Lactiplantibacillus plantarum: one gene and its partner. The protein of the gene in region 1 interacts with the protein of each later gene in a pairwise test. Links are inferred from orthologs where the notes say so. Each region holds a gene or a part of one and is shown on either strand. Other genes may lie near its edges.

Evidence for each region. Proteins that work in one complex are often made in the same cells at the same time.
Region 2: the proteins of tsaE (region 1) and rlmB interact in binary tests that used the Escherichia coli proteins (3 or more experiments, as listed by UniProt). The link is inferred for Lactiplantibacillus plantarum from one-to-one orthologs.

What each region holds. Positions count from the first base shown.
Region 1 is NZ_CP039121.1:2,559,126-2,567,194, reverse strand. The notes cover bases 3,196-6,043. They hold tsaE (tRNA (adenosine(37)-N6)-threonylcarbamoyltransferase complex ATPase subunit type 1 TsaE), read left to right. Parts: upstream 3,196-4,312; coding sequence 4,313-4,774; downstream 4,775-6,043. Other genes in these bases: E5260_RS12120 (3'-5' exonuclease), read right to left, coding at 5,519-6,043; E5260_RS12125 (GNAT family N-acetyltransferase), read left to right, coding at 4,780-5,295; pta (phosphate acetyltransferase), read left to right, coding at 3,226-4,203; E5260_RS12140 (uracil-DNA glycosylase), read left to right, coding at 3,196-3,202. Outside these bases: E5260_RS12155 (amino acid ABC transporter ATP-binding protein), read left to right, coding at 1-664; E5260_RS12150 (LURP-one-related/scramblase family protein), read right to left, coding at 938-1,501; E5260_RS12145 (Cof-type HAD-IIB family hydrolase), read right to left, coding at 1,525-2,394; more of E5260_RS12140, read left to right, coding at 2,510-3,195; more of E5260_RS12120, read right to left, coding at 6,044-6,055; E5260_RS12115 (exodeoxyribonuclease III), read right to left, coding at 6,118-6,882; E5260_RS12110 (Gfo/Idh/MocA family protein), read left to right, coding at 7,204-8,069. UniProt on the Escherichia coli protein: Required for the formation of a threonylcarbamoyl group on adenosine at position 37 (t(6)A37) in tRNAs that read codons beginning with adenine.
Region 2 is NZ_CP039121.1:2,700,401-2,703,391, reverse strand. It holds rlmB (23S rRNA (guanosine(2251)-2'-O)-methyltransferase RlmB), read left to right. Parts: upstream 1-1,098; coding sequence 1,099-1,884; downstream 1,885-2,991. Other genes in the region: E5260_RS12750 (sigma-70 family RNA polymerase sigma factor), read left to right, coding at 2,977-2,991; E5260_RS12755 (YacP-like NYN domain-containing protein), read left to right, coding at 1,886-2,431; E5260_RS12765 (Mini-ribonuclease 3), read left to right, coding at 717-1,127; cysS (cysteine--tRNA ligase), read left to right, coding at 1-715. UniProt on the Escherichia coli protein: Specifically methylates the ribose of guanosine 2251 in 23S rRNA.

The DNA of each region.
Region 1 (8,069 bases):
TGAAGTTCAAGATAACGAAGTAGTCTGCATGATTGGACCATCTGGTTCTGGTAAGAGTACGTTTTTACGCTGCTTAAATGACTTGGAAGTTCCAACACAAGGGCAAGTTGTCATTAGCGGTTACGATCTTTCTGACAAGGGGACTAACATTAATTTGGTCCGTGAAAATATTGGGATGGTGTTCCAACACTTTAACTTATTTCCACACCTATCAGTGTTACAAAATATTACCTTAGCACCGACTCAACTCAAAAAGGAAAGTCAACAGGAAGCTGAGAAAACGGCGCGTGACTTACTTGCTACGGTCGGCTTGTCCGATAAGGCGGATGCCATGCCTAAGTCCTTGTCTGGTGGGCAAAAGCAGCGGGTGGCCATCGCTCGAGCGCTAGCCATGCATCCGAAAATCATGTTGTTTGATGAACCAACTTCAGCACTGGATCCCGAAATGGTCGGGGATGTGTTGGATGTTATGAAGAAATTAGCCGCAGATGGTATGACGATGATTGTGGTCACGCACGAAATGGGCTTTGCCAAGGAAGTGGCCGACCGGGTCGTCTTTATGGCGGATGGGTTGATTCAAGAAACGGGGAAGCCTGAGGATGTATTCGAACACCCACAAAGTCCCCGGTTACAAGATTTCTTACAAAAAGTGATCAACGTTTAAGTATCGGCTGGTCATAATAAAATAACCCGTAAAATAGGCGCGCTAAGAATTGGTTTAATTCTTGGCGCGCCTATTCTGTAGTAACGTGCTTGCATAGCAGATGAAGCGGTGTTGCTCTGAGGACGATTAACTAGTGAATACCGTGATATGGGCAACTTGATCGGCACGTCAACTTTGATAGGGTGTTAAGCTGGCAAACTAGTTATGCCAACTTAACTAAAAACAACGGTCATCCCGAAACAGGGGTGGCCGTTGTTTTATGGCTAGTTCTATTTAGTGTTGGGGCACCTTATTACGGGGTGTCAATGTATAATTACTTTCACCAAAGCTAACATTGAGTCCCTTTTTCGCAACTGGTGTCCGCGCGCGGTTGGTCGGCTTTTGCCAGTGATCCAGGATCGCCGCAATGCAAATACACAGTGGTTCTGTGGATTGATCAGTAATTGCTAATTCAAATGCTTCACCGTTAGTGGTGACAACTGGTCGCATCGTCATGATTAATTCAGTACCATGATAAACGCGGTAGTTTTCGGCACTCAAGCTTCCCATGATAATCCAGCGAAGCTTGCGAACATAGAGCATTTCATGCCAGAAGCCCAGCGTTTTACTAATAGAACCGACGTTTTGACGGTTATAGTATAAATCGAATTTTGGCAACAATCCGAGGGTTGTTTGTCGAATTTCGGCAAGTAGCTCACCTTGGATCGCGTATAAACTGAGCGCGTCTTGGCGCCGCCCCCACCGACCAACTAAGAGATAGTGAGATTGGTTGTGCGCATCGCGAACAATCCGGGCACCTTGGGCGAAGCTATTGCGGCTGAAATATAATTTACGCATCTTCAACCTCCGTTTTCCGGAAACTATTGTTTGGCAAGCACTTCTAAGATTGCTTTGCCGACACCATCGTTGACATTTGTATCAGTGATATAGCGGGCCAGCTGTTTGACTTCGGGACTGGCATTACCCATAGCGTAACTTACGCCAGCTAATTCGAGCATGGAGACGTCATTATTATTATCACCAATCGCCATGACATCGCTCATTGGGGTATTCAGCATATTCGCATAGCGCTCGACTGCAATCCCTTTTTGCGCATTAATATTATTGATTTCGATATTTGATGCGGATGAAGATGTGATTTTGAGGGACGAATGTTTTGCCAGAATTTCATCACTAAGGGGTTTTAGCTTAGCGGGCCCTTCTTCGCTGAAAGCGATAATCTTCATGACATGCTTAGTTGGATCATCCAATAACTCGTTATAGTTGTCCACGTAATTGATGTCCATAAGTTCTAAGCGGGCTGACGCGAGCGATACCGCAATTTTGAACGTTGTATCTGGATTCAGGTTAGTTAGGAGATGTGCAATTTGTTCGATTCGCTTGGCTTTACTGTTAGAGTAAATACCATCGTTGCCTACGACTTCAAAATAGTAACCTTGTGAGGTTAGCGTGTGAAAAACGGTGCGGGCCACGCTATTGGTTATGGGCACCATGTCGAGCATTTTGCCAGAAGCGTCGTATACTTCGGCACCGTTTAACGTAATCAAAGGTGCCGTGATGCCTTGAGCGGCCAGTAGTGGCTGAGCTTCAGAAAATCGGCGGCCGGTGGAGACGATAAAGTGCACGCCTTGCTGTTGTGCTTGACGGATGGCATTAGCGTTAAAATCGGAAACGACCATTTCATTGTTGAGTAACGTTCCGTCCATATCAGAGGCGATAATCGAAATCATGTTGTCACATCCTTAGTTGTTTTAATAATTACATTCTAACATGTTTACGTCTGAATACAGAATTATTATCATTAGTGGTTTTGGTTATGATACAATAAAACGAGAGGTGTTAAGGATGAAAGCGTTTATTCACACGGACTGGTGGGACGTCTTAAAACCAGAGTTTGAGAAGCCGTATTACCACCAATTACACGAATTTTTGAAAAATGAATACCGAACGAAAAATATTCACCCAGATATGTATAATATTTTTCAGGCCTTTGAATGGACGCCATTTGCTGACACGAAGGTCGTTATTTTAGGTCAGGATCCGTATCATGGTCCTGGTCAGGCACACGGACTGAGTTTTTCAGTGTTACCGGGCGTGGCAGTGCCCCCATCACTAGTCAATATCTATAAAGAATTGCAAAATGATGTTGGGTGTACGCCCGTCAACCACGGTTACTTGGAAAGTTGGGCCAAGCAGGGAGTCTTGTTATTGAACTCCGTGCTGACTGTTCAAAATGGTGTGGCCTTTTCACACGCTGGTAAGGGCTGGGAACGACTTACGGACGTTGCCATTCAGCGTTTATCGGAACGATCGACGCCGGTTGTCTTTATCTTGTGGGGTAAGGCGGCTCGGTCCAAGATTAAGCTGATTGATACCCAGACGAATGTCGTGCTACAAGCACCTCATCCGAGTCCGCTTTCAGCTTATCGCGGATTCTTTGGGTCCAAACCATTTTCAAAAACGAACATTGCGTTAACATCCTTCGGCGAACAGCCAATCAATTGGCAGTTACCAGAGCACGTCAATCTTGAGCATTAATTAATTTATTGGAGGGTTATCACATGGATTTATTTGAGTCATTAGCACAAAAAATTACTGGTAAAGATCAAACAATTGTTTTCCCTGAAGGAACTGAACCCCGAATTGTCGGTGCGGCAGCGCGATTAGCTGCAGACGGCTTGGTTAAGCCGATTGTTTTAGGTGCAACGGACAAAGTTCAGGCTGTGGCTAACGATTTGAATGCGGATTTAACAGGCGTTCAAGTCCTTGATCCTGCGACATACCCGGCTGAAGATAAGCAAGCAATGCTTGATGCCCTCGTTGAACGGCGGAAAGGTAAGAATACGCCAGAACAAGCGGCTAAAATGCTGGAAGATGAAAACTACTTTGGCACGATGCTCGTTTATATGGGCAAAGCGGATGGGATGGTTTCAGGTGCAATCCATCCAACTGGTGATACGGTACGGCCAGCGTTACAAATTATTAAGACCAAGCCCGGTTCACACCGAATCTCGGGTGCATTTATCATGCAAAAGGGTGAGGAACGCTACGTCTTTGCTGACTGTGCCATCAATATTGATCCCGATGCCGATACGTTAGCGGAAATTGCCACTCAGAGTGCGGCTACTGCTAAGGTCTTCGATATTGACCCGAAAGTTGCGATGCTCAGCTTCTCAACTAAGGGTTCGGCTAAGGGTGAAATGGTCACTAAAGTGCAAGAAGCAACGGCCAAGGCGCAAGCTGCTGAACCGGAATTGGCTATCGATGGTGAACTTCAATTTGACGCGGCCTTCGTTGAAAAAGTTGGTTTGCAAAAGGCTCCTGGTTCCAAAGTAGCTGGTCATGCCAATGTCTTTGTATTTCCAGAGCTTCAGTCTGGTAATATTGGCTATAAGATTGCGCAACGATTTGGTCATTTTGAAGCGGTGGGTCCTGTCTTGCAAGGCCTGAACAAGCCGGTCTCCGACTTGTCACGTGGATGCAGTGAAGAAGACGTTTATAAGGTTGCGATTATTACAGCAGCCCAAGGATTAGCTTAAACGGTCACTTAGTTTGTTAAACGAGGGAAACTTCAGAGCTTGTACTTTGAAGTTTCCTTCGTTTTTTCTATAATAAGAACAGTTAATTTGGATGAGGAGTTGGAAGAATATGGAATCAATCACGGTAACGTCGCCGGAAGCAACCATGGCAATCGGGGCCAAACTTGGCCAATTAGTGCAACCTGGTGATTTAATCTTACTAGATGGTGATTTAGGTGCTGGTAAGACAACTTTTACAAAGGGGTTAGCAAAAAGCCTGGGCATTCCTAATAACGTTAAGAGTCCGACTTTTACGCTCATCCGGGAATATCGTCAGGGGCGACTACCGCTCTATCATATGGATGTTTACCGCTTGGAAGATGGCGGTGCGGAAGATTTAGGCTTAGATGAATACTTTGATGGTGATGGCGTTAGTGTTGTGGAATGGTCACAGTTTATTGCCGACCTCTTACCGACGACTTACTTGCGAATTGCAATTAGCCGGGACACTGATGCCGATGACCAGCGGGTAATAACCTTCAAGCCCATTGGTGAACACTATCAACGACTGGTTGATCAATTGAAGGAGTGACAACCATGGCAGAAGAAGTTGTTGATGTACGGCCTGCTGAAGTCGCGGATGCAGCACAATTATTAGCGCTACTAGCTCAGCTTGGACGTGAAAGTAATACTTTCACTGTTGATGAAGGCATTGAGGATTTGAGTGAAACGGATGAACAGGCGCAAATTGAGCGTATCAATGGCACAACGACCAACATTATTTTCGTTGCGACATTAGATTCACGGTTGATTGGTGTGAGCACCGTGCAAGCTAGTACGGATTTTAGTGCGGCGCAAGGTGAAGTTGGCGTAGCGGTACTTAAAGAATTTTGGGGCATGGGTCTGGGGACTGCTTTGATTGAGGAAGTCTTAGATTGGGCGCGTAACTATAGCTCATTGGAACGCCTCGTGTTGACGGTCCAGTTACGAAATGTGCGTGCCGTGAAGCTGTACCAGCATCTTGGGTTCGAAAATTGTACGGCAACGAGCTATGATGTCGTTGACCCAACCGGCAAACGGGTTCCAGCTATTGATATGGGAATCTGGGTTTGAAATCCGGGATTCGCTGAACTGACGGCAAACAGGTTCTGATAGTAGATGGGCCGGAATTTAAGCGTTGACGAACCAGGTCTAACCGGCGACGGCTTGTGAATGATTGGCTCATCTCCCAGTCGGTTGGGGGAATTGATAAGCTGTCTACGAGTATTGATAATCGGTAGCGATGCGTAAACAAAAAAGTCCAGCATCTTATTGCTGGACTTGCATAAATTTAATTTTAACCCTGAACGCGAACGAAAGGTTTGAGTTGCTCAGTTCCAAAAGCTTGCGCTTCGGTGAGTAAAATGTTGGCGCAAGCTAGGCTGTCATCTAGTGCATTATGATGATGCTGCAGGTCGATATCCAGTGCTTGACAGACTGTATCCAGCTTGTGATTAGGCAATTCTGGATAGAACCGTTGACTGGTCTTGACGGTATCCATGGATAGGTACTCCGGCGCGCTGATGCCGTAGTGGGCAAGCGTATTGCGTAACACACCAATATCAAAAGGCGCGTTGTGCGCAATTACGAGGCGGTCGCGTTGGAAGAATGGTGCAATGTGTTGCCAAACGTCTGGAAACTTGGGCGCGTCTGCGACATCTGCTTCATGAATCCCATGAATTTGGACGTTCCGCCAGAAAAAATCGCTCTCTGGTTTGATGAGTGTGTAAAATTCATCGCTGATTTGGTTATTACGGACAACCGTTAGCGCCAGTGAACAAGCACTGTCGCGTTTCGCGTTCGCCGTTTCAAAGTCCATTGCGACAAAGTTCAAAGTTGCCACCACCGTTTCTAAAGAATAGGATTATCGTACAAAGAATCTCGTTAATTTTCAAGTTAATGGTTCGGAAGGATAATATCGAGTTCCACTGGACAGTGATCGGAACCAAAAATTTCATTATGAATGCGGGCGTTTAGGAGCTGACTGTCTAATTGCTGTGACGTAATAAAGTAGTCAATTCGCCAACCAGAATTGTTGTCACGTGCATGCCCACGATAACTCCACCATGAGTAAATGTCGGTTTGGTCAGGATAGAAATGCCGGAATGTGTCGGTATAGCCCGCTGCAAGGAGGCGGTCAAACTTGGTCCGTTCTTCGTCAGTGAAGCCGGCACTATGGTGATTGCTACGCCAGTTCTTCAAGTCGATGTTTTCGTGGGCCACGTTAAGATCACCACAAAAGATCAACGGCTTGTTGGCACTCAAACTGTTAATATATGTGAGAAAAGCATCTTCCCACTGTTGCCGATAGTCGAGACGTTTTAATTCACCGCCTGAATTAGGAGTGTAACACGTCAAGACGTAGTAGTCCGCATATTCAAGGGTGATGACGCGACCTTCGTCATCGAATTCTGGTACACCGATACCATAAGTTACATTGAGCGGCTCGTGTTTGGTAAAAATCGCCGTACCCGAATAACCCTTGCGCTCGGCATAGTTCCAGTATTGATAATAACCTGGGAAGTCCAGTTCAATTTGGCCCGCCTGTAATTTCGTTTCTTGTACACAGAAAAAGTCGGCATCGAGCTCATTAAAAGTCATGACAAAGCCGTGTTTGACAGCAGCACGCAGTCCATTAACGTTCCAAGAGATAAGTTTCACGTGAGTTTCAGACCTTTCAAGTAATTTACTCATATTGTAACACGGCAGCCACTGGTTATTTTAATGACAATTGAATCAGTGCGCCGTGATTAAAGCCAGACACGGCGGATAGATGTGCGATAGGGTGACAAAGCATGCTGGTGTCTTTGGTTGGCCTAGTTTCAGCGCGTCCGAGCGGGTATCTTTGGCTTTCAGTGATGGCACGTTTTTCCAGCTAACAATCACTGGCATGAATTGGACGCTGAATGATTTAAATCAGTGTGCCACGGAGCAATCAGTAGTAGCTAAAAGAAGATTGATGATAAAATTGGAGGAATATCGATGTTAAAAATTGGGGTCATTGGTTTAGGTAACATTGCTCAAAAGGCGTATTTACCCGTCATGGCGGCGATGCAAGACCAGTATGAATTTCATCTAACGACGCGTAATCCGGAAAAACGAGCACAACTAGCGACGATGTATGGGTTTCAACACACCCATGCGACCCTTGAGGAATTAATGGCAGTTAAACCGGCGGCCGTATTTGTGCATACTCCCACGGACACGCATGCAGCAATCATCAAGCAGTTGTTATTAGCTGGGATTCACGTTTATGTCGATAAGCCAGTCGCGACTGATCTTCAGGTGGTCCAAAGTTTGTATGATTTGGCTGCGGCGCGGCACCTGTTATTGACTTGTGGGTTTAATCGGCGTTTTGCTCCTTTTAATCAGCAATTGAAGGCATTGCCTGACAAACGGATGTTAGTGGCTGAAAAAGTTCGCGAAGTGGGTAGTCAAGATCCTGAAACGGCGGTTTTCGACCTGATGATCCACATGGTCGATACGGGGCTATTCTTGTTAGATGAACCACTTGAACACACTAGTGGTCGGTTGACGACGACGGCAACTGGCGCGTTGGCGCAAGGCTATTTGACGGTGCAGACGGCTCATGAGCAATTAGAAGTTATCACGAATATGTACGGTGGGGTCAATCTGGAACAAGTGACAGTCCAAACGACGGGGCAACGTGCGTCTGTGACTGATTTAAGTACTAAAACCGTGATGACGACGGCAACAACTACCACGACGGCTTTTCCGGATTGGACACCGACATTGGAAAAGCGAGGATTTGCACCGCTGATCCGTGCTTTTCTGACGGCGGTAACAACGCACGGGCCTAATCCAGTCGACCCAACTGGCGCAATTAC
Region 2 (2,991 bases), 140 kb from region 1 along the record:
TGAATTCCCACATCATGAAAATGAAATTGCCCAGAGTGAAGCGAAGACCGGCAAGACGTTTGCCAATTATTGGTTACACAACGGTTTTGTGACGGTTGGCGATGACAACGAAAAGATGAGTAAGTCATTAGGTAATTTTGTGACGGTTCACGATATTATTAAAACGGTTGATCCGCAAGTGCTACGGTTCTTCATGGCGACGACCCAGTACCGGCGACCGATTCAATATACGCAGGCCAACTTAGACGAAGCAGCTAATAACTTGGATAAGTTACGTAATGCTTATCGTAATCTCACGTTCCGGTTGCAAGATGCGACGAACGGGACGGATACTGCGGTGGCAGAACAGTTACAGACACTCATCACTAACTTTGGAACCGCAATGGATGACGATTTCAATGTTCAAAACGGGGTGGCTGCTGTGTATGAATTAGCTAAGTTAGCCAATGTCTATGCAGCCAAGGCAACGGTTCAAAAAGAGACGTTGATTGCCTTACAGGAGGCATTAGTGCAGTTGACTGGCGTCTTCGGCGTCACTTTTGAAACGGCTAATGCGACGCTGGCTGATGACGCGATTCAAGCACTGATCGATGAACGAGAAGCTGCTCGTAAAGCTAAGGATTTTGCTAAGGCCGACCAGATTCGTGATGATTTGAAAGCTCAGGGGATTATTTTAGAAGATACGCCTCAGGGTGTGCGGTTTAGAAAGGAATAATATGCAAGTTGATTATCAACAATTAAACGGGATTGCACTCGCGTACCTCGGTGACGCGGTGTATGAACCGTTTATTCGCCAACATTTGATTGAAAGTGGTTTTACTAAAGCCACTAAGTTGCACCACCACGCGACCCACTATGTTTCAGCCAAAGCGCAAGCGGCACTGATCGAACGGATGCAGGCCGAAGAAGTTTTAACGCCAACTGAAGTGGACGTTTTTAAGCGTGGACGGAATGCCAAGAGTCATACGTCGGCCAAACATACCGATGTCGTCACTTACCGGATCTCAACCGGTTTTGAAGCCGTTTTTGGGTATTTACAATTGACTCAGCAGGCGGACCGAATTGCAGAACTGGCACAGTGGTGTATTAAACAAGTTGATGAAGGGAGGGTTTCCAGTGTCAAATAACGAACAAGACCAAACAGCAGCTGACTTTGTAATCGGGCGGCACCCCGCCATGGCAGCAATCAAGAGTGATCAACAGATCAACAAAGTCTTTATTCAAAGCGGTCTACAGGCCGATGTACTGAATGACATTGCCAAGATTGCGAAGAAACGTAATTTGATCGTACAGTACGTGCCGAAACAAAAGTTAGACCGTTTAACCGACAACGCCAACCATCAGGGGGTAGCTGTGGGGGTGGCTGCTTTTGAATATGCCACCATTGATGATTTATTTGCTGTTGCTAAGGCTAAGAATGAAGCGCCATTTTTCTTGATCTTGGATAATATCGAAGATCCCCATAACTTAGGTTCGATTATGCGGACGGCCGATGCAGCTGGCGCCCATGGCATCATTATTCCGAAACGGCGCGCCGTGGGGTTAACCAGTACGGTTGCCAAGACGTCAACGGGGGCTATCGAACACGTGAAAGTTGCGCGGGTGACGAACTTGGTTCAAACGGTTAAACAATTGCAAGAAGCCGGTCTGTGGATCTTTGGGACTGATATGAACGGGACGGACTACCGACAGTGGGATGCTTCCGGTGCCGTTGGTTTGATTATTGGTAATGAAGGTAAGGGAATTTCACCATTACTTAAGAAGAGTGTGGACGAAATGTTGACCATTCCAATGATTGGTCATGTTCAAAGTTTGAATGCCAGTGTGGCGGCCAGCCTTCTGATTTATCAAGGCTACACGTCCCGGCATCCACTGGGAAAATAAGATGAAACAACAATTATTGATTGTCGATGCTTACAATATGATTGGCAACTGGCCAGAACTCAATCATTTAAAACAAACGGACCGGTTGCCGCAAGCTCGTGACGAGTTAATTAGCATGTTGACTGAGTATAAAAAAATTACGGGCCTTAATATTAGCCTGGTTTTTGATGCGATGTACGTTCCGGGTAATTCTAAGAGTTATCGCCAAGCTGATCTTGAGATTATTTGGACGAGTAAAGACCAGACCGCTGACAGTTATATCGAAAAGTACGCGGGTGAAAAGCAATCGCGAGTACTTCAAGTGACGGTTGCGACTAGTGATCAGGCAGAACAATGGGTAATCTTTTCGGAAGGTGCATTACGAGTACCAGCCTTGGAATTACGACACCGCGTCAAGACTGCGCTGAAAGATGTGCGTCATACTGCCGTGCGCACCCAGGATTTAGGTGCCGTTCGTAAATCACCCTGGAATGATGATCAATTATCGGCCTTGGATCAGTACCGCCAACAACTAGAACGCAATCACGTTAAACATCATCACAAGTAATTAGGTGGTTGCCGCGAGCGTGGGTTGTTTCTAAATCGTCATAATTAATATTTAAATTTTGCAAAAGATAACCAGTGGCAATTTAAGGCTCGAAAGCAGTTCTAGTATTAAAATATCTAGTAATCAAATGCCCCAGTTCAGCTGCTGTTCACTAGATGTTAGGATGGCTTGTCATAACAGTTTTGGTGTTATCGGAGTTTGCGCTGGCGATTGCATTAATCGGTTGGTTAGACAGCGCAGTGGCTTCTTGCAACTCCAGCGGACGCGCGTACTCGTCGCCAACGGGCTTAAGTAGGTCGCACTTGTCTTTGGCGTTAGCAATATTTTGATATTACTAATAATTAGTGCGATATGGCACTATTAGGTTGATGAATAGGACGATCATAGTAGTTTTGATAGCCGCGTATAAGAGGATTTCTGTGAGTGCTGAGGTGGCTGAATTGAAACGTTCGTTCGCTTGTGACGGCACAATTAACCCGGTATATTAGCATTACAGATGCTCAGGGGTGCAGTTTCTGAAACTAGTCAGAAGCGAGGAATGTCACGTGAATGAACAGCAA